DNA from 3 places in the Paenibacillus sp. JGP012 genome. Region 1 is predicted to be linked to each of the others. Evidence: riboswitches for the same ligand, from Rfam matches in the RefSeq annotation. Region 1 holds a riboswitch; each other region holds the start of a gene.

Region 1 (7,333 bases):
TCACCTGCCAACAACAACGGCGACAGGTGGCCGCTCAGTGATGGGGATATCCTCTTCTATGATGCAAGTCAGTCCAGCCGCAGCGACTTCCAGTCTCAGGTGCCACATTAAGCAGGCATCGTACTACAGGATCACTTTAGATGAGATATAGTCATGTATAAATATAAGATGTCCATTCAGGTTTAGATCGGAATATATACGTCTGACACATCAACAGGGTTATCCAGAATAAGTTCATGCATCTCATGAACTCACTTCGGATAACACTGTTCTCTTGTACCTTTTAAATCATCGGCTTATTCTATCGACTGCCTGCCAGAACCTCTATACGCTCCCGCATCTGCACCCTGTCTCTCAATGCTCGCAGGGATAATGCGGAGGACATCAGACTTCGGGTATATTCATGATTCGCCGAACTGGTCAGCTTGGAGCTGTCCACAATCTCCACCACTTTCCCTTCATGCATTACAGCAATACGGTCACTTACCTGCTGCACCACCGCAAGATCATGTGAGATGAAAATGGAGGAACCTCCTGTCTCCCTTCGCAGCTCGACCAACAAATCGAGAATCTGCTGCTGAATGGAAACGTCAAGCGCCGAAGTAGCCTCATCATACAGAATGACATCCGGACGCAAACCGATCGCACGAGCAATGACCGCTCGCTGCTGCTGCCCACCGCTTAGCTCATGCGGATATTTATCCGCATCCGCAGCAGACAAACCGACTCGCTCAAGCAAGACCAGCATCTCCTGAACGGCCTGCTCCCGCTTCATCATTTTATAATTCAACAGCGGCTCGCAGATAAACCTGCCTACCTTCATACGCGGGTTAAATATTGCCGCAGGCTCCTGAAACACCATCTGAATCTGTTTGCGCATCTGCCGCAGCTTCTCACCCTTCAGACGGGTGATCTCCTGCTGACGATACCAGATTTCCCCTGAAGTCACCTGTTCCAGTTGAGTTATACATTTCGCGAGGGAGCTTTTGCCGCTTCCACTCTGTCCGACAATCCCCAGACATTCCCCGGGATATAATGCCAGATTTATGTTTTGCAGCGCCTGAACGGACTGCTGCCCCTTCAAGTCATAGGTTTTGCATACCTGATTTAACTTCAAAATGGGCCATCGGTTATCCGTCATGCATATCCTCCTCCAACTCAGGTACAGCATCCAGCAGCTTACGCGTGTATTCATGCGAGGGAGAAGATATGACGTCCATCGTATCTCCCAGCTCCACCAGTCTGCCATCCAGCATCACACCGATGCGGTCAGCCATATGAGCCGCAACAGCCATATTGTGTGTCACCATAATCAGGCCTGTTCCCTGTTCACCACAGAGTCTGCTCAATTCGCTCAGCACTTCGTTCTGGGTGGTAACGTCCAGTGCGCTGGTGGGCTCATCTGCCAGCAGCAGCTCAGGCTCCAGCGAAGCCGCCATTGCGATTGCAGTGCGCTGCTTCATCCCGCCACTAAGCTGGGAAGCATAGGAACGCATCACCCGTTCAGGATCATTCAGCCCCATACTCGCCAATGTCCGAACAGCCAGCTCCTGAGCATCTTTGCGGGATATCGGAAGATGAGCACGAATAGCCTCCACATACTGGCTCCCGATACTGCGAATCGGATTCAGGTATGCCCCGCTGTCCTGGAACACCATCGCTATTTGTTTACCGCGCACCCTCTGCCAATCCTGCTTCCGGGTATTGTTACTGAACAGCATCTGCTCCCGAAAAACAATCTCTCCGCTCGTATATCTCCCGCCTGCTGGAAGCAGTCCCAGCACTGCCCTAAGCAGGGTGGACTTCCCGCTGCCGCTCTCACCTACGATGCCAATGATCTCCCCCGGGTTCATGGAAAAGGATACATTGTGCAAGGAAGCAGTGTCCTCCTTATAGCTGACAGACAAATTCGTTACCTCAAGCAAGGGCATCCCTGCCACTCGTCCTGACATGCTCACTGCTCAACCTTGATATTGCGATCCAGCAGATAGAAGTCAATCGGGTACATCGTTGCACCCTTTACATTACTTTTACTGACTATATTAATCGGTGTATAGGTCACAAACATATATGCGGCATCGTCCAGAATAATCTGCTGTGCTTCTGCGGCAAGGGCGTACCGTTTCTCTACATCAAACTCCGAATGAAGACGCTGAATGATGTCATCCAGCTTCGGATTACTGTACCCGCCAACATTCCACTCTGCCCCGGTCTTGAAATAAAAGTCAAGAATATACTGCGGATCACCCGTAATCCCCGTATTGATGCTCGTCAGGGCGAGATCATAATTTCCACTTTTCTGATGATCCGTAAGATCTTCATACGAGGTTAGCTCAAGTCCGACGCCAATCTCTTTAAGCTGAGACTGCATTGCCGTCGCCACAATGGAATCTGACTCATACGCCGAGTTAAGAATGAGCTGTAGAGACAGCTTTTTCCCATCCTTCTCCCGAATTCCATCCCCGTCTGTATCCTTGTAGCCTGCCTCATCCAGCAGTTGTTTTGCTTTTGCAGGCTCATAATTATATCCGTTGATCTTGTCGTACCCGAAAGGCAAGGCAGATGTAAATGGCCCTTTGGCTGCCTGTCCACCAACCAGCGTACTTGCATACATCTCCCGATCAATCCCGTAAGAGATGGCACGGCGAACCTTCACATCACTCAGCAACGGATGAGTCGTATTAAACCATACGAACTGTGTACGCAGGCTAGGAATTTCATCGATCGTATATTGTGTTTTGTCCTGAAAAAGAGACATGCTGCTGCGACCTATATTACTTGCTACATCAATCTCCCCTGATTGCAACGCGAGCGCACGTGTGCTGTCATCCTTGATATACTTCAAGGTCATCGTGTCCAGGTCAGCCGCACCGCCCCAGTATCCTTCATACTTTTTGACCTTGATCTCCTGGTCCGGAGTGTATCCGGTAACCATGAACGGCCCGGTAGCAATCGGCTCACTCTTGAACTTCGACGTATCTGCGCTGGTATCTACAATAATGAACAGCGGCTCGGCAATGTTGCCCAGAAGAGAGGCATCCGGCTCTGTGGTTTTCATCGTAAGGTCCTGCCCTTTAGCCGTCATGGAAGCAATCGGCAGTGTAGATTGACCTCGCTCATTCAGCGAGATGGAGCGTTCAATCGATTTTTTGACCGCGTCAGCCGTTACCGGATTGCCATTATGAAATGTAACCCCGTCACGAATGTGGAAATGCCACGTTGTGTCGTCGACTCGCTCCCACTTGTCCGCCAGTTTGGGAACCATCTTCATATGTTCATCGAACTGGATCAGCGTCTCCCCGATCGCAGCCCGTGCCAGCGTCCACCCGTTCCACTCCTCGGCAGGATCAAGGCTGCTGCCCAGCCAGAACAATGCCACATTCAGATGTGATTTCTTGCCTGCAGTACCTGTGCCGCCCGCATCTGCACCTGATGATTTTCCCGCATTCTCTGCTGCATTCGATGATGATGAAGCCGATGAATTTGGATTGGTGCCGCAAGCAGCCAGCACCAGAACCACCAGCATGGATATGAGAGCAAACAACCCTATTCTTTGAACCTTGCTCATGCCTTTACTTCCCCCTGTTACGCTGTATTTTTCTTGGGATCAAGCACATCTCGCAAACTGTCTCCCAGCAAATTAAAAATGATCACGGTACTGAATATCGCCAGCCCCGGATAAATTAGAAGCCACGGCGCTGTCTGCAAATATCGCCTGCCTTCATTCAGCATCGCTCCCCACTCAGGGTCTGGAGGCTGTGCGCCAAGTCCAAGAAAGGACAAGCCCGAGATAGAGAGCATCATGCCACCTACATCCATCATGGCCATTACGATTAAGGGCGACAGCATATTGGGCAGTATCGTTCTGCCGATGATCTGTATTTTACGCGCACCGCTGAAGGCTGCGGTGGTGACGAATTCTTTTTGCTGAAGAGAAATGACCAGACTTCGAGCCATCCGCGCATACTTTGCCCACCAGACAACGGAAAGCGCCGCGACGGTATTAAACAGACCAGGACCCAACATACCGACCACAGCAATGGCAAAAATCAATCCCGGAAACGCCATCAGCGTATCACACAGCCGCATCATGATTGTATCCGTCACCCCTCTTGCAAAACCGGCAATTGTACCGATCACAACACCGAGAGTGAATACAATACCGATCATCATGAACGTAAGCAGCAGCGACGTCCTCGCTCCATAGAGCAGACGGGACAGAACACAGCGCCCGAGCTGGTCTGTACCAAGCGGATATTCCGGGCTGGACGGCTGCAGCACCTGGGTAAAATTCGCAGCGAGTGGATCATGCGGCGCAAATAGCGGACCCACGATAGCCAGAATGATCCAGCCTGCGGTCAGAGACAGCAGAAACATAAATGTGCGACGCTCCGTCAGCATCCATCGAATGCTGCGCATCTAGACATCCACATCCAGTTGAATGCGCGAATCACGCAGATGTGTCCACAGATCAACAAGCAGGTTCAATGTGACATAGATGATCGCCATCCACATGACATACCCCTGTATCAACGGATAATCCCGTGTAAAAATCGCATCCACCGCCATCTGGCCTACGCCCGGCCATACGAACAAGCTCTCCACAATCGCTGCCCCGCCAAGCAATGCTCCGGTTGTCATACCCAGAAGGGTTACAATCGGCAGCATGGCATTGGGCAGTATATGTCGCCACATAATGATCGACTCCTTTACCCCTCTTGCTCTTGCTCCCACCACGTAATTCTGGCTGGTCTCCTCCAGCAGAACCACGCGAATCTGCCTGCTGTACTGGGCAATCAACGGAATAGCCAGTGTGACTGCAGGCAGAATAAGGCTTGTCCAGCCCGAGCTTCCCATAACAGGCAGCAGCTTCAGCTGCACACCAAACACCAGCATCAGCAGCATGCCCAGCCAGAAGCCGGGCATCGACAGACCGGCAAACGAAAACAGCCGAATCACAGCGTCCAGCAGCCGGTTCCGATGCACAGCCGCAAGTATCCCTAACGGAAAGGAGATCAGAATAACGAGCAGCATCGCACTTCCTGTTAACCGCAGCGTAGCAGGCAGTCTTGCCATCAAAACGTCCAGAACCGGGCGTCCATATTTATATGAGGTACCAAAGTCTCCGGTAACCACCTGTGCAAGCCACGTTCCGTATCTCACCAGAAATGGCTGATCCAGCCCCAGTTCAGACCGCACCTGTCTGACGAGCTCATCCGAAGGCGTAACTCCCGTGGACATTAGCATTAACCTTGCAGGGTCTCCCGGAGACAGATACGTTAACAGGAACGTCAGAAATGTAATGCCAAACAGAACGGCGACCAGCTGTAATAATCGTTTAATGATGTACCTGCCCAATGAACAAAACGCCCTTCCCGATGTAATGCATACATATACCGCCATTTTCTGTGCATTCCAAAAAGGCGTCCCTCTCCGTTGTACTGGATAAGGACGCCTTAAATAAACAGATTTTCAGAAAAAATCATGCTCTTTAAACACCTTCCTATCTCCCGTAGGGTACTGCTGTGTTTGTCAAACCTGGCAGGTCTCCTGGCTTCAGCGTCATTGTCATAACAGCTCCTTCCCGGTCTGTTCCAGACCAGTGGATATGCTGCTAGACTCCTCTGTTACAGTGGCGGGACCGCGCCGGCATCACACCGGACTTCCCTTTTAAGCTTCTGCCCCAGCGGGCAGAGCACCAAGCTCCACATATTCAATTAAGTCGTAGTACCAATTTAAAAATTACACAAAAAGGATAGCACTTCTGTATCAGTATAGCGGCATGCCGATTAATGTTCAAAACTTTTATTTCAAAATTAAAATCTTGGATACCGCTAATTACGAATTCACGACCCCCGTGAGCCCTTTGGGGATACACCTGTCACACGCTTGAACATTTTGGAAAATAAAAGCGGGTCCGTGTAACCAACAGAATGTGCTACTTCACTGACAGAAAGGGCAGGGTTGCGAAGCAGCTCCGCTGCACGGTTCATACGATATTCCAGGAAAAAGGCCTGAAGTGACTTGCCGTATCGTTCTTTGAAGAGACCTGATAAATATGTTCGGTCCAGTCCGACAGCCTGAGCAATATCCAGAATAGAGGTGCGCTGGCTGTAGCGGTTCTCCATAAACTGCACAGCCTGCCGAATATAAGTTTCTTTGGTCGAAAGCAGCTGGCGATCCTCAGCACTGGCAGGGGCGGAAGATATCAAAGCCGCGATCAGTCGATATAACAAACTCTGATGAAGCACATCCCCTCCCGGAAGGGGGCTCGCTCCAGCCTGAACCATCTCGTCATATAAAAGCGCCATCGTTTCAGCATCACGCGCCTTGAATACCGGATGCTCGGCGCTTAGCTGCGCACGCTGCATAAACGCCTTGGCCTGCACGCCTTTGAAGCCAAACCATGAATAAGTCCAGGGCTCGTGCGCATCAGCCTCATAATGGATGACCGTGTCAGGCAATATGATGAAGCCCTCTCCCTTAGTCAGACGATACTCCCGATCCCCCATATACACTGTGCCGAAGCCTTCATGGATGTAGTGCACAATATAGGAATCCCGAACACCCGGCCCCCAGTAATGGGCAGAATCACACGCTTCCCATCCGTAAAATAACAAAACCAGCTCCATCTGCGTCCAGCCCGCAGAAACCACGTTCATCTCTATTTTCCGGCTCATGCTTCTCCTCCTCTCAATGCAGCAGTCATGCAGCCTTGGACGTAAACTTACATACATAATCCCTCTCACTTCACTACGTCTAACCTCATTTACTTCATTACAATTCCCCTCACTTACTTCACCTTAAATTATAACAGCTGTATAACGCAAATTTGGACTGAAAACGGGAACAAAAATGGGATTATGCCATGTTTGAGAGGGGTTGAGCCATAGTGATACGGGCCTGTTCGGCCTATAGTTGGGGTACAACATTTTTTCAGGGAGGATGAACTTGAGATGAACAAAATTACGTTTCTCGGTGCGGGCAGCACCGTTTTTGTAAAAAATGTATTGGGTGATGTCATGATGACGGAGGCCCTGCAGGACTTTGAATTAGCCTTGTTTGATATTGATGCCGAGCGTCTAAGTGACTCGGAGCGCTTGTTAAAAAGCCTGGCGCAATCCCTGGGCAGTCGCTGTTCCGTCAAAACATATCATGATCGCAAGGAAGCGCTGCGCGGAGCCAAATATGTAATCAATGCCATTCAGGTCGGCGGATATGATCCATGCACCATCACGGATTTTGAAATACCGAAGAAATACGGCCTGCGTCAAACGATTGCCGATACCCTCGGCATTGGAGGCATTTTCCGCAACCTGCGTACCATCCCGGT
Region 2 (7,333 bases), on a different contig from region 1:
GTGCGCGGGGGTCTGGGTTCCCTGATCGGGATGGTGGAGCTGTATGTGGCTCTTTTTATATTAAACTCCATCATTGTGCCGTTTATGCTAATTAAACAGATCAATATAGATAACCTGAAACCCTTTTTTGATATTGATTTCGCGGGAGTGGGAAGGGGAAGTTGGTATCTGTTCTCTTTTTACGGGGAGATGATTGCTTTGCCCTTTGTGGTCAGAGGCCAGGATTTCAAAACAAAGTCCATTTTCTCAGGTAACGTACTGACAGGTTTGCTGATGATGTTAATTATTGTTGAAACGATTACTTCGATTGGCGTCCCGATTGCCTCCAGACTTGTGTATCCATCGTATGAACTGGCAAGGCAGCTGCAGATCAGTGATTTCCTGGATCGGTTTGATCTGGCGCTTGCGGCGGCAACCTTGCCTTGTATAATAACGAAGATTGCGTTTGACCTGTACTTTGTGTGCTGGGGACTGAAACGAATGATTCCCAAAGTGTCAGGCAAGGTGCTGACAGGGCCGATTGCCTTGATGGGTTTTGTCTGTGCATTCTGGTTTTTCCGCAATGCGATACAGCTGAATCGATTTACCCGGGAGTGGACATGGATTGCCATTGTATTTGAGGTAATATTTCCGATGGTATTTTTTCTGTTTCTGCGTCCGCGTAAAAAGGAAACACAGCATGCCCCGCATTCTGATTCCGGGGAGCGTACGTCTAAAGGCAAGCAGCACGGACAGGAACGTGAGCAGAACTCAATGGAATCGGATGATCAGACGGACGAAAAGTCTGGAGATCAGAAACGCAAGGAAACCCTTGGTGGCGGAAATCTGCAGCCTTCCTGATATATACCATAAAAAATCGTTATAGCTGATGAAGGCAAAAAGAGAGCGGTCATGGTTTCCCTCTGCAGAAGCAGCCTGTATACTGTAGTCAGACTAATGAACATTCGGCTGAACGAACAGGGGGAGCTTACATGGCACAGCATTTGGCAGGGGTACGTGTCGCATTAACCGGACCGCGAAAATCCAAAGAGATGTCTATATTGGTAGAGAAGATGGGTGGAGTTCCACTCGTGCGGCCTGCACAGGGGACGGTATTTCTGGATGATCGCAATATTAGAGACGGATTGGTCTCCTGGATATCCGATCCGCCCGATTGGGCCATTTTTACGACCGGCATGGGGTTGGACGCTTTGTTTAACATGGCTGAGGATATGGATGTTGCCGCGCAGCTGCGGGATGTCATTGCTGCATCTTGTATTGCAGCCAGAGGATATAAAACGGTCAATGCACTCAAGAAGCTGAAATTGACACCGCTCGTGCGGGATGATGATGGCAGTACAGACGGGTTGATTCGTGAGTTTGGCTCACATGATCTGGCAGGCAAAAAGGTTATGCTGCAGCTGCACGGTGAAACCGCTCCGAAGCTGGTGGCCTGGCTGGAGGAGCAGGGGGCTGCCGTGAGGCAGGTGCTGCCATATCGTCATGTACCGCCGGAAGCAGCAGAGCTTGAGCAGTTACTGAATGAGATTATTCGGCATGAGCTGCATGCCGTAGCTTTTACCAGCGGTCCACAGGTTCGCTTCTTGACGGAATATGCAGCTGCTCAAGGTAAACTGCAGCAGATGCTGATAGCTTTCAAGGAAGGTGTGGTCCCGGCCTCTGTGGGTAAGGTGACAGCGAATGCAATGCGTGAGGAAGGCATCGAAGCCATCGTTGTACCTGAGGAAGAGAAGATGGGGGCCTTGATTGTTGAGCTTGGCCGTTACTTCGCAGCACATCCGGTGGGTGTCCGGGAGTAAGATATGGAAAATGGTTTTGGGAAATGGCATTCGAAAGATGGTTTTGGGAAATAGCATATGGAAGATGGTTTTAAGAAATAGCATATGGGAGGTGGTTTTAAGAAAAGTTAGATGGAAGATGGTTTTCGGAGATCACAGATCGAAGATGTTTTCTGAAATGATATTATGAAAGATTTTTTAGGAATAGTTATATGTGAAGATGTTGAGGTTCTGGTCCGTTTGGCGGATCGGAATCTTTTTTGTTTTTTATCCATTATGCATCATCAGGAAAGGCAAGAAAGTGAAGGTTGCATACATAAATTGTAAATTATGAGAGTGTGAATTGTAATCAGGACAAGCATGGACATTATTTCCTGACCGATGTTATGATGAAGACAATATGAAAGCAGCAAGGTGCTCTTGCATAAAGCAAGAGGTAACAGGGAATCGGGTGCAAGTCCCGAGCGGTCCCGCCACTGTAATGGTGAAGCACTTTTCGATATAAGTCACTCGAATTGAACGGGGAAGACAGAAAAGACAGCTGATGATCCAGAGCCAGGAGACCTACCTTGCATGTGTCACCAAACCCTTCGCGGAAAGGAGTGGTGTACGATAATTCAGGAAATGGGCAAACATCGGTTTGCTCCAGCAGGCCCCACAGGGGCCTCGTGGCTGTGTGTGTTTCTTCAGAGGAAGCCCAGGCCAGCTTTCCTGAGTGTACGTACATGCGTATCTCATCCGTGATCAGGATGGGATTTTTTTGTTTTTATCATCGTAAAATGATGGACCCAATCGGGATATTTGAAATAACAAGTGATGCTGAATGCATGGGAGCTATTGAATCGTGGCTGTATCCGAAGAAGATGCAGTACATGTTGGAATATTGGACATCGGCTGGCTGGAGATGCGGGTAGATGAGTTTTGGCATGTTCAGATCGATCGGCAAGGGACATGAACAGCAAGACAAGTGGAATGAGGGAGGAAGTAGTATGCAAAAGCAAGGCAAGCTGCTCATCATCGGGTTTGGTCCGGGTGCGATGGAGCATATTACGAAGCGTGCACTGGATGCATTGCAGGAAAGCGAGGTCATCATTGGATATAACACGTATGTTGATCTGATTCGGCCTTTGCTGAACGGACAAGCCATCGTACGTACAGGCATGACGGAGGAGGTCAGCCGAGCGCAGGAGGCAGTCAAGCAGGCGGAGGCAGGTCATATCGTAGCGGTTATCTCCAGTGGAGATGCAGGGGTATATGGTATGGCCGGGCTGGTGTATGAAGTGCTGATCGAGCAGGGCTGGACACCGGATACAGGGGTAGCTGTCGAGGTAATTCCGGGTGTATCTGCGATTCAGTCTTGTGCTTCCTTGCTTGGCGCACCCGTCATGCACGATGCGTGTACGATCAGCCTTAGCGATCATCTGACACCATGGGAGACGATTATTCGCCGGGTTGAAGCAGCTGCTGCGGCTGATTTTGTCATTGCTTTGTACAATCCCCGGAGTGGACGGCGTACACGCCAGATTGTAGAGACGCAGGAGATGCTGCTGCGTTATCGTGATCCGAAGACACCTGTTGGTCTGGTCAAAAGTGCATACCGCGAGCGTCAGGACGTGGTCATGACCACGCTCGAGGATATGCTGAATCACGATATCGGCATGCTGACCACCGTGATTATCGGCAATTCCTCCACCATGATGTACGAAGGCATCATGGTCACCCCGCGCGGATATCAGCGGAAATATACGCTGAACTCCGCGGAACAGCCGCTCAGACCACATGAGCGGCTGCGCACCGAAGCCGAGCCATGGTCGCTCGGCGCTCGGGAAGCCCGCGCTGCCGCCTCCGGCGAGGCAGCGGGCGATGACGCGGCGCGCCCAGCGCAAGCCGCGCCATCGGCGGAGCCAGCCCTGCGCGGCGCCAGCGCCGGAGCGGGCACGGCTCCGCAAGGGCCGCCGCCCGCAGGCGCATGGGCGGCCGCCACGCCTGCGGCAAGCCCGGCGAGCGCTGCCGCTGGCACCGCCGTGCTTGCCGCAGAGCGGCCCGCGTCCGCGGCGGCGGAGGCCGCACCGCGCGCAGCCGCTGTGGCGCCACGCGCCGGCGCAGCGGAGCTCGCCGCCGAGGCGCTGACGCGGCTCGCGGCAGGCGGCGCGCTCGCGGGCGAAGCGGCAAGCCGCTGGCTGGACGCAGCTGCGTCAGGCCCGGCAGCCGGAGGCGCGCAAGGCGCCAGCGGTGCTGCGGCGGTTGGCACCGCAGCTCGGCCCGTGCCGGGGCGCAAGGCGCCGCTCTTTGAGATCGGCGTGTCGCCCGGCGTGGGCAACAAAAAATTCACCGCCGCCCAGATGGCCCTGCTGGCGCAGTGTGCAAGCGAGGACGGCGAGCTGGAGTATACACCCGAGCACCAGATTATTCTGCGGGTGCCGACATTTGAGCCGGACACGCTCGTGGAGCAGCTGCGTGCCGCGAACTTTATCGTGGTGCCGATCGGTGATGTCATCAAGGTCAAAGCCTGTGACTTCTGCAACCTGGAGAAGGACGATGCTGTACCGATGGCTAATCATCTGCAGGAAGTCATTGGCGGTTTATCTGCTCCCAAGGAAACCAGTGTAGCGCTGAACGGCTGCGGCATGGCTTGTTACGGGGCGGTGCTGGAGGACATCGGCATCGTCTACCGCAAAGGCGCGTACGATCTGTTCCTTGGCGGCAAAAAGTTCGGGCGCAACGCGCACCCGGCTCAGCCTGTAGCAGAAGGAATTCCTGGAGACGAGATTGGCGGCATCGTAGAGCGTATTGTGGCGGAGTACAAAGAAAAAGGCCATCCAAACGAGCGATTCCACAAGTTTTTCAAACGGGTGGGTGTCATTCAGGGCTTCCGTCACGTGGATGCACCAGTCACCGTGGAAGTTAACCCGGTATGCGGTGACTGATGAAGTAACTGATGTGATAACTAAGAGAACGAGGATACAGGATAGAAGATAGAGAGATGTGAAGATAGAAAGACAGAAAGACAGAAAGACAGGAGATAGAAGAACAGGATGATATGAGATAGAGGACACCGTTGTTCGATCACTGGCTAGGGATAGGAAACTCGATCGATCATTAGCTAGGAAGATAGAAGACACAGGTCAATCACTGGGGGTAGCCAAGTTTTTTTAGACCAGATTGCGGCCCCTAAGCGCTAACGATCCCCAGAAGCCTTATATCGCGGAAAAAGGGCTGTTTGAAAATCTAACGAATCGTAGGAACGCTATTTCATTAAAAACCGCCTAAAGTTGGGGTGAAAGGCATCATTTTGGTGAAATAACGTCTCCTGAGATCGTTAGAATTCCAGCGAGGGTAAATTGGTGCAAATAACGTCATCTGGAATCGTTAGCGCGGGGTTGTAAGCGTAGTGGTTTGAAGTAAGTGAGATGGTTACAGTTAGCGCGAGGGATACGGTGTTCCTGGAAAATCTGGTAGTGGTAGAAGCCAGGTAGAAGCCTAGTTGAGAACCCAGTAGAATCCCGGTAGAAACTCCAAAAACCTGGTCAAAACCAGTAGAAACTCAAACTTGGCCAAAACCAGTGAAAACCAGAAAAATCCAGTATAAACTCAGCAGGCAGTGGGTAGAAGCACAGTGAAAACTCGGTAGTAGTTCAGTAAAAACTCAGTAGAAGCTCGATAGAAGCTCATAAGAAGCTCGTTAGTAGCTCAGTAGAAGCCTGGTAATTAATCTAATATGGGTCACTTGATATATGTCTTAACAGATGCTCCTCCTTGGAACCGGGTGAAGAGCCTTACGAATATATGGAATTGAATCGGATATGAGAAATCTGATCTGCGGATCGGGCAGAGGAGGAAATAAGAAGATGGATGCAATTTTGTTGGTGGGACACGGGAGTCGTGATCCTGAGGGGAATCGCGAGTTAAAGGAGTTTGCACGTGAGGTTGCTGAACAAGCGCCAGAGAATACACTGGTGGAGACCTGTTTTCTGGAATTAACCAGACCGAGTATTGCTGACGGTGTGACTGCTTGTGTGGACCGAGGGGCGACACGTGTCGTGTTGGTACCGATTATTTTGTTTGCAGCCGGTCATGCCAAGATTGATATTCCGAATGCGATTGACCGTGCCAAAGCACGTTATCCGCAGGTGCAGTTTATATATGGTCGTCCGATTGGTGTGCATGAAAAAGTCGTGCAGATCATGCAGACTCGCCTGCAAGAAGCGCAGCCTGTACGGGTTGGAGCTCACAGTGAAGGAGGAACCGCCACAGCCGTTGCTGCCCCTCCCGCTCCCGTAGCCGTAACGGATGAGGAAACCGCCGTGCTTGTGCTTGGACGTGGAAGCAGTGACCCGGATGCCAATAGTGACTTTTTCAAAATGACCCGCATGCTGTGGGAGAAGCTGCCGTACAGATGGGCGGAAAGCAGCTTTATCGGGGTAACCCAGCCCTCCTTCCCGGATGGATTGGAACGTTGTCTCCTGCTGGGTGCGAAAAAAATCATCATCATGCCGTACTTTCTCTTTACCGGTGTGCTGATTAAACGCATTGATGAGATGACGGCTGAATTTGCAGCCGCGCATCCTGACGTCCAGGTTGAAATCGGCGGATATTTCGGTTTCCATCCGAAGCTGGTCGAGCTGGTGCTGGAGCGTGCGCATGAGGGATTATACGGGCGGGTGACAGCAAACTGTGACAACTGCCAATTCAGACTTGAAGCAGCCAAGCATCATCACCACCACCATGACCATGATCACGGGCACGACCATGATAACGACCATCACCACCATCACGACCATCATGACCACGATCATGGGCACGACCACGACCATCATGACCATCATCATCACGAGCACGGGCATGACCATGATCACCATCATCAGAATCATACTCATGAGCATGGACATGACCATCACCACGATGATCACAGCCACAGCCATGGACACGACCACCACGAGCACGGGCATGTCCACAGCCATGATGGGCACGCGCATGACGATCACAGTGACTCAGGAGCGGAACACATACACTCACACCAGGAACATTACGAACAACAGCATGCACATGATCACGCTGCAAAGACTGCTATCCACCGCACGGCTGATTTTCATCATGACCATGATGAAGAACTGCACCTTGCGCACCCACAGCATGAAGGCAACCGGAACAGCAGGCAGTTGGAGGCAGAGCACGCAGCATCAAAAGCACAACTTGACCCATCCTCCGCTCAGGCACAGGTGGCATCAGCTTCAGAGCAGGTGAAGCGCTCATGATCCTTATGCTGTGTGGCACCAGCGATGCACGCGAGCTCGCGATCCGAATTCAGCAGCAAGGCCATAACGTGCTGACTTCCGTTGTAACCGAAAGCGCAGCTCAAAGTCTGACAGAAGCCGGTCTCCCAGTTCGTACGGGCCGTCTGACAGTAGAGGCAATGATCGAGCTGATTCGTGAAAAAAACAGCCCTGTCCTTGTGGATGCAAGCCATCCTTTTGCCGAGGAAGCCCATGCGAATGCCATGGAAGCCGCGAAGCTGGCGGGCATCCCTTACATTCGTTATGAACGTACCGGGCTTG
Region 3 (7,333 bases), on a different contig from region 1:
CAAATCATGCAGCACAGCCACAATGGTAATGTTGTTTTTCTGCCGCCATGCAGCCAGCAGCTCCATGAATTGCATCTGATATTTAATATCCAGAAACGTCGTTGGTTCGTCCAGCAGCAGCAGGCGCGGCTCCTGTGCCATCACTTTGGCGAGTGCCACCCGCTGCCGCTGTCCACCGCTCAGCGTATCCAGCGGCCGCTCTGCAAGCTCCGTCAGTCCCAGCTCTTCCAGCACACTGTCGACCACCCGGGCCCCGTCTGCTGTTTCTCTGCCCAGCCAGTTCTGGTACGGATATCGACCCATTTCCACGACATCGCGTACAGGATAGGAGATCGCCGGCAGACCATCCTGCTGCAAAACGGCAATCATACGTGACAGATCCTTGCGGCTGTAAGAGCCGATATCGCGACCATCTATCGTAATCTGACCTGTACTTAGTTCTTCCGTTCCAGCTATAAGCTGCAGCAGGGTTGACTTCCCGCTTCCATTCGCCCCAACGACGCCCCACCATTCTCCTTCCGCAATCTGCCAGTTTATATCTTGTAATGCATGATGGTCTCCATATGATTTGCCTGCCCCTGCAAGAGACACCAGCATCTTGCTTGAACTCGCTCCGGAAGAACCGTTGGATTGTGCGTCCACTGGCCGTCCAGTGCCCTGTTTCCCATGCTGCCTCATCCTTTGTTTCATCTGCTTCTTCACGGCATCATCCCCTTCTGCAGCTTTTTGTTCCGATGCAGCAAGTAGGCAAAGAACGGCGCCCCGACAAATGCCGTGACAACGCCGAGCGGAATTTCCGTCGGAGCCAGCAGGGAGCGGGCAATCGTATCTGCCCACACCATAAAGATCGCCCCACCAATAGCAGACAGAGGTACCAGCAGTCGATAATCCGGCCCTACCAGCAGCCGCAGCATGTGCGGGATAACCAATCCGACAAAGCCGATTACACCCGACACAGAGACAGCCGCGGCCGTAAGAAGCGTGCCCGCGGCGAGCACGGACAGCTTGAGTCTGTCCACGCCAACACCGATATGTGCAGCCTGACGTTCACCGAGTGCCAGCACGTTCAGTGAACGCGCCCGGCTCCACAGAAAGACCAGCCCAAGCAGGAAATACGGGAAAAGGATGGCCGTATACGACCACCCGCGCAAAGCCAGACTTCCCATCGTCCAGTATATAATTTCATTAATCGTTTGCTTGGACATGGTCGACAGGAACGAAACGACCGCAGCCAGAAAGCTTTGCATAACGACGCCTGCCAGAATCAGGCTGTGCGTAGGAATTTTACGCCCTTCACGAGCCAAAGCCATGACAAACCACAGGGTAATGACCCCGGTCAAAAAGGCAACCAGCGGCAGCGTCCAGATTCCGATCAAGGCATACTGCAGGCCGAAGAAGATCAGAAATGCTGCCCCTACCGAGGCTCCTGATGATACTCCGAGTGTAAACGGATCGGCCAGCGGATTGCGCAGCACACCTTGAAAGCCCGCTCCCGCAATGGCAAGTGAAGCTCCAACCAGCATCGCAAGCAATACACGCGGGAAACGAACCTTCCATATAATCTGTTCGGACGCCTTGCCCCAATCCGGTGTAACCCAGTCGCCGATCCACGGCATCTTATGAATAAGAATGCCCGCGATGTCCCCGATTGGCAGTGCCACTGAACCAATGCCTGTGCAGATGAGCACGGTAAAAACCAGCAGCGCCATGCCCATCGTTCCAAACAGCATCAGCTTCCTGCTCATTTGAACAGGTCAGGATAGATTGCTTTGGCTACTTCTTTCAACCCTTGGGTTACACGAGGTCCCGGACGGCTTAGCAAGTTAGCATCCAGACCAATCACCGCATTATTCTTCACTGCTGTAATTTGATCCCAGCCGCTACGTGCCTTGATGATCTGATCGAGCGTTTTGGAGTCCTCCACTACATCATTGGCATACAAAATAACATCCGGGTTGGAGGCAATAACATTCTCCTCATTAATCTGATACCAGCCCTCTTTGTCTGCAGCAATATTGGTGCCGCCTGCAACCGTGATCAGCTCATCCATGAACTCACCTTTACCTACGCTCCAGCCTGGAGAGAACTCAATATATACTTTCTTCTTGTCCTCCGGTTTTACAGCTTGTACCGCTTCGGTCACATCAGTTACATCCTGCTTCATCTGTGCAATCAATTTCTGCGCCTGCTCCTGATGATCAGTAATTTTACCGAAGGTTTCGATATTGTTCATCACATCGTCGATGGATTTAGGGTCGGTTTTGAAAATGGTGATACCCATATCACGCAGCTTTTTCACTGCATCCTCGCTTAATGAAATGCCTCCGAATACGATATCAGCATCGGCTGCAATAACGGACTCTTCATTCGGCTTGTTGATGCCGCCCATTTTGGCTTTAGTTTTGGCCGCTTCCGGATAATCGTCATAATCGGACACACCAATAATCTCATTGTCCAACCCAAGGGCAAACAGAGACTCTGTCTCGGCAGGAGATACGGATACAATTTTGGTTGGTGCTTTTTCGAACGTGAATGATTCACCTGTCGCATCTGTAACGGTAAGTGGATATTGGGTTTTCAGATCCGTTTGTGTTTGTTCCTGAGTTTGCTCCTGTGCAGGCTGTTGCGAACTACCTGCTCCTTCTTTCGTTGTTGCATTGCCGCATCCAGCCAGCGCCAGTGCCAGCATCGCTGCACTCAGCAGAGATGATAGTGCTTTCCAGTTCTTAATCATTGATTTAAACTCCCCTTCTCTATCTGTACTATTGTTGTTGCATATTACCTCACTCTTAATGCTCTGCCCCATCTTGGTGTTCCGATGAAACGAAAATGAAGATGTGTACACGTTTAACGGAGAGTGCAGAACCAATTTGGAGAAACGAAGTGTTCGCCTTTATCACCGGATTTTCCCCTCAAATTAAAGGAATCCAAAAAATCCGGGGATAACAGCGATCGGAAAATGGTACTGCAATCGGAGTGGCTCGTGTAACATAATATTTTTGAACACACCGTGTACAACAAGAAAAATCCCCGATCCTCTTACAAAGGATCAGGGAGAACGTCTCGCTTACGGCAATCTGTACATGTGCAGCACTAGGCTGTCCATGCGCATAGAATGGCCCGAAACGTTGTCCTTTCCTCGAAGGAACAGCGGCTTGTACGTCCAGGGCTGGTAACCTGACTTACAGGAATACTCCTGTTTCACAGTGGCGGGACCGTGCCGGATTTGCACCAGCTTCCCCATTTTACCCTTATGCAGATCATGACCTTGTGTTTCCTTATCATGAATAACCTCTCCACACACGGGACCCTTGGTCGTTAATAATGAATTAAAACCAATCTAACACAGCTGTATTATTCGGTACAGAACACGTCAGCTCAGGCAGCACATCTCATCTCACCCCATACAACCTGTCCATACCGAGCATACTTCTGTTGTGATTATAGGGTATATTGCTTAACCTTACAACCCGATTGGCGGAAAAGACCCCCTCCGGCCCAGCCATCTCCCGCCCTGCTTTTGCAGATGAACCTGAATGGCTTGACCGGGGATTACGTGAGTATCCCAGAAGCCAACGCCGTCAAGAAGTCGGGAAAGCATATAACGAATGACCCCGCCATGTGTCACAATGAGTATTCTTTGTTCAGTCCTCGGGGCTGGCTTGTAGATCTCTCCCGCAGGCGATACGGTTTCATCCAACCATAAGTGCTCGTCCAGAAATGAATCCATGCGCTCGACAAAAGACGACCACGCTTCACCCCCAGGTGGTGTAACGTCCTGCGGATGATCAATCCAGCTTCGGTAGATCGGATTATGCTTCAATCGCTCATAGGTCAGACCTTCCCACTCTCCAAAATCATTCTCGCGCAGGCGCCGGTCCAGCGTCGCCTCCGCAGCTGCCTGCGGCGCAATATGCGCAAGCGTCTGGCGACAGCGAAGCAGGTCGCTGCAATATACAGCGTCCCATGCGAGATCGCGGCATTGCTCGCGCAGCATAGCCAGCTCTTCATTTGCATCAGGCAGCAGAGCGATGTCGGTATGCCCCAAATATTTTTTTTCCACATTCCAGGACGTCGTCCCATGACGGATCAGCACAATGCTACGCTGCGGGCCAAGCTGCTCTGATTCACCCACTAGTGCTGCACTACGTTCTGCTTGATGCCGCCGCCCTCTCTTTATTGCCATAACAGCGTGCCTCCCGTCAGCCGTACAACAAGCACGGTCAAGAAACACAGGACAACAAAAGCACCCGCCGACCAGAACATCAGCCGTGTCGTTCGCACAATATCTTCTGCCTCCATTGGCCGCGTTGGTTCACCCATATACGCACGAAACGAGGAAACGCCGTGATACACATTATGTCCGCCCAGCCGAATGCCCAGCGCACCAGCAACGGCCGATTCCGGGAAACCGCTGTTCGGGCTTGGATGCAGTCTTGCATCCCGGGTAACCATACGCGCTGCGCCTTTGGCGTCCAGCTTCATGACCCATGCTCCCGTAATTAACAGCATCGCCGTCAGACGGGCAGGAATCCAGTTCGCCCAATCGTCCAGACGGGCCGAAGCCCAGCCGAGATGCAGATATTTGTCATTTTTATAACCAACCATAGAGTCCAGTGTGTTGACAGCACGGTACGCCATAGCCAGCGGAGCACCGCCAATAAGTGCATAGAACAGAGGTGATACGATGGCATCCACGATATTTTCCGCGACCGTCTCCACCGTTCCCCGAACGACCTCAGGCTCGTCCAGATGTGCTGTATCACGTCCCACGATCATGCCGAGTGCACGCCTCGCTGCAACAAAGTCCTGCTGTTTCAGATGACGGTATACTTCCATGCCTGCATCACGCAGTCCTTTGGAAGCAATGGTAGTGGCAATAAGAATGACTTCGGCTATGCCGGATACGATCGGATGGATCAAGCCCAGCAGGAGAAGCACACCCCACGTGACAGCAAAAGAACCCCCTGCAATCAGGAGCGGAAATAACAGACCAGCTCTTGTCAAACCTTCATTCGTCTTCACGCGTGCTCGAATTATACGCTCCAGCGCCGAGATCGCTTTCCCCATGCCGATCACCGGATGAGGAATCCAGCGCGGGTCTCCGATGCACCGGTCCAATATGTACGCAAGCATAATGATCCAGGCTCCTGCCATGCCTGCCCAGAACGATGATGCCCATAGGTGTCCAACATCAAATGTCATTGTCGCCCTGTCCTCTCCTCTCTTTCCAATGCAGTCCAGCCTGCAGGCTTTCCGTCACCGTGTCATATACCAGTCTGCCAATCGCCGCACCCAGAGCCGTAGCTGTACCGGCGTACGTATGCAGCGGCTGGCTCTCATGCTTGGTCCGGCGCACTGCGAGCACAATAGCATCGGTCGTTGTGCCTGTGGCAGTCTGTCCGTTCTCCGAATCCTTGATGCCTGCATCGGCAAGTGCCGCTGCCTTGGCCTCGACCGCTGTCTGAATGGCGTTAACCATCGCACCCGGGGTCATCTGCCCATTCAACCAGAGCATGATATTAATCGTACCCGGGACATATGAAGATGTGTTTGATGTATTGGATGAAAATGTGTTTGATGTATCAGAGATATCCGTCCCACTGTGCCGATCGTAATCTGCCGAAACATCTTCCGTCTCTCGCAGCGTCGAGGCATTCGCTTGATGTTTTTCTCCATAAGCATCAAAAACAGTTCTCTCCGAACCAGCGCGTGCTGCATTCGATACCCCTGCGGTGGTACAGCACAACAACCCGAAAGCATCACATGTATACTCCTGAATCGAGGTATGCTCCAGCCTGACCGCTGTTAACAATCCGGCACACATCTCCGTTCGTTCCTGCCATTCGAGCAGCGCCTGCTCGATGTCACGGGGCGGATCATCACAACGGTAGTGCTTGTCCACATAGATGTTAAAGACACGGTCCAGTTCGAACATACCTCCACCGTACACCGCACTTGATAATGCCTGTGCAGGCTGTGAACTGAGCGCCCTGATATGCCGTTTATGTGCAGATAGGAGCAGACCTGGCCAGGAAGAGGACACATAGGTATTCTCGTCTTTTTTTCCATGTGCAAAATAGTTATAAAACGGGAGTGTCACAGCGGCTCCCCTCCCTTTATTTTTTCGGAATGCTGCGTATATTCCTGCTGACTCTCCTGATCTGCAACTGCCAGATCCTGGTCCTGATGCTCGCTTCGTTCAAGCACACTCCCCAGCACCTCAAGCAATCTGTCATTGGCCTGGGCATCTTTTACCGCGAAGCGGACATGCCCTGCACGGAGGCCTGGATACATGGCGCAGCTGCGAATCAGAACGCCACGCCGCCCCAGTGCCTCCTGCATCGAAGCTGCCGTCCAGAACTGCGGAACATGTACCAGCAGGAAATTGGCCTCTCCCGGTGTTACACTGCATCCATACCTCTCCAGCGCTGCAACCAGCCGTACACGCTCCTGCGCAATCAACGTGATCGTCTGCTGTTCATAATGTTCGCCGCTGCGCAGACAGGCTTCACCTGCAACGAGCGCCAGCCCGTTTACGCTCCAGGTGACCTGTTTCCGTGTCATCGCCTGGATATATTTCGGGTTGCCTATGGCATATCCGAGCCGCAGACCAGGGATGGCGTAGAACTTGGTCATGGAGCGAATGATGATGACATTCGGATACGTATTTATATCTGAAGCAAGAGACTGACGCTCTGCTGCCGAAATAAAATCAATAAAAGCCTCGTCAATGACAAGCACGGTATCACTCTCTTCAGCTGAGCGTGCGAGCCTGTGAAGCACCTCCAGCGGATACTGCACACCGTTTGGATTGTTAGGCTGTCCGAGGAAAAGCAGGTCCACCTTTTCCATCAGCCGTTCAATATCTTCGGGCCTCGCACGCCAGTTCAGCTCTTCCCGCCCCATCGCATGTGTAACCTCCGCACCGAATTGCCTTGCCAAAGCACGGTACTCCGAAAAGCCCGGCTCTACAGTTCCCACTCTGCGCGGAGCAAGTCCAAGCAGGATCAGCGCCATACTTTCGGCCGCACCGTTGCCCACAGAGATTTGTTCCTGTGTTACTCCCAGCCGTTCACTCAGCAAGGCTTTGAATCCACGATGCCCTGGATCGGGATAACGAAGCACAAAATGCAGCCCCTGCTGCAAAGCCTCCAGCACTTCCCTCGGCGGTCCTAACGGATTAATATTGGCGCTGTAATCCAGAAAATCTGTGGCATTTCCTCCAAAACGTGAAGCAGCGGTCTCCACATCTCCGCCATGTCCGAACACTTCAATATAACCGGTCATTCATCCGTCATCCTCTCTGCATGTTGTTTTTATTATGGAGGGC

What was found. A riboswitch is a leader RNA that binds a small molecule or an ion and turns the genes downstream of it on or off. The one in region 1 is predicted to bind cobalamin.
Region 2: another riboswitch for cobalamin. It lies ahead of cobJ (precorrin-3B C(17)-methyltransferase); the one in region 1 lies ahead of nikB (nickel ABC transporter permease).
Region 3: another riboswitch for cobalamin. It lies ahead of HNR77_RS25280 (ABC transporter substrate-binding protein); the one in region 1 lies ahead of nikB (nickel ABC transporter permease).

Annotation. Positions count from the first base shown of each region.
Region 1 covers NZ_JACHKG010000014.1:114,977-122,309, reverse strand. Annotated here, with positions in the region: gene HNR77_RS17700 (DUF5704 domain-containing protein) at 1-111, shown strand, start outside; gene HNR77_RS17695 (ABC transporter ATP-binding protein) at 302-1,141, opposite strand; gene HNR77_RS17690 (ABC transporter ATP-binding protein) at 1,131-1,952, opposite strand; gene HNR77_RS17685 (ABC transporter substrate-binding protein) at 1,955-3,568, opposite strand; gene nikC (nickel transporter permease) at 3,586-4,419, opposite strand; gene nikB (nickel ABC transporter permease) at 4,420-5,358, opposite strand; cobalamin riboswitch at 5,524-5,718, opposite strand; gene HNR77_RS17670 (AraC family transcriptional regulator) at 5,847-6,680, opposite strand; gene melA (alpha-glucosidase/alpha-galactosidase) at 6,957-7,333, shown strand, end outside.
Region 2 covers NZ_JACHKG010000002.1:485,130-492,462, forward strand. Annotated here, with positions in the region: gene HNR77_RS04610 (GerAB/ArcD/ProY family transporter) at 1-840, shown strand, start outside; gene HNR77_RS04615 (uroporphyrinogen-III synthase) at 972-1,799, shown strand; cobalamin riboswitch at 2,174-2,364, shown strand; gene cobJ (precorrin-3B C(17)-methyltransferase) at 2,768-4,705, shown strand; partial or broken gene HNR77_RS04625 (sirohydrochlorin chelatase) at 5,627-6,739, shown strand; gene cobK (precorrin-6A reductase) at 7,030-7,333, shown strand, end outside.
Region 3 covers NZ_JACHKG010000032.1:13,059-20,391, forward strand. Annotated here, with positions in the region: gene HNR77_RS25270 (ABC transporter ATP-binding protein) at 1-597, opposite strand, end outside; gene HNR77_RS25275 (FecCD family ABC transporter permease) at 699-1,745, opposite strand; gene HNR77_RS25280 (ABC transporter substrate-binding protein) at 1,742-2,734, opposite strand; cobalamin riboswitch at 3,151-3,286, opposite strand; gene HNR77_RS25285 (histidine phosphatase family protein) at 3,464-4,186, opposite strand; gene cbiB (adenosylcobinamide-phosphate synthase CbiB) at 4,177-5,157, opposite strand; gene HNR77_RS25295 (adenosylcobinamide amidohydrolase) at 5,195-6,103, opposite strand; gene cobD (threonine-phosphate decarboxylase CobD) at 6,100-7,290, opposite strand.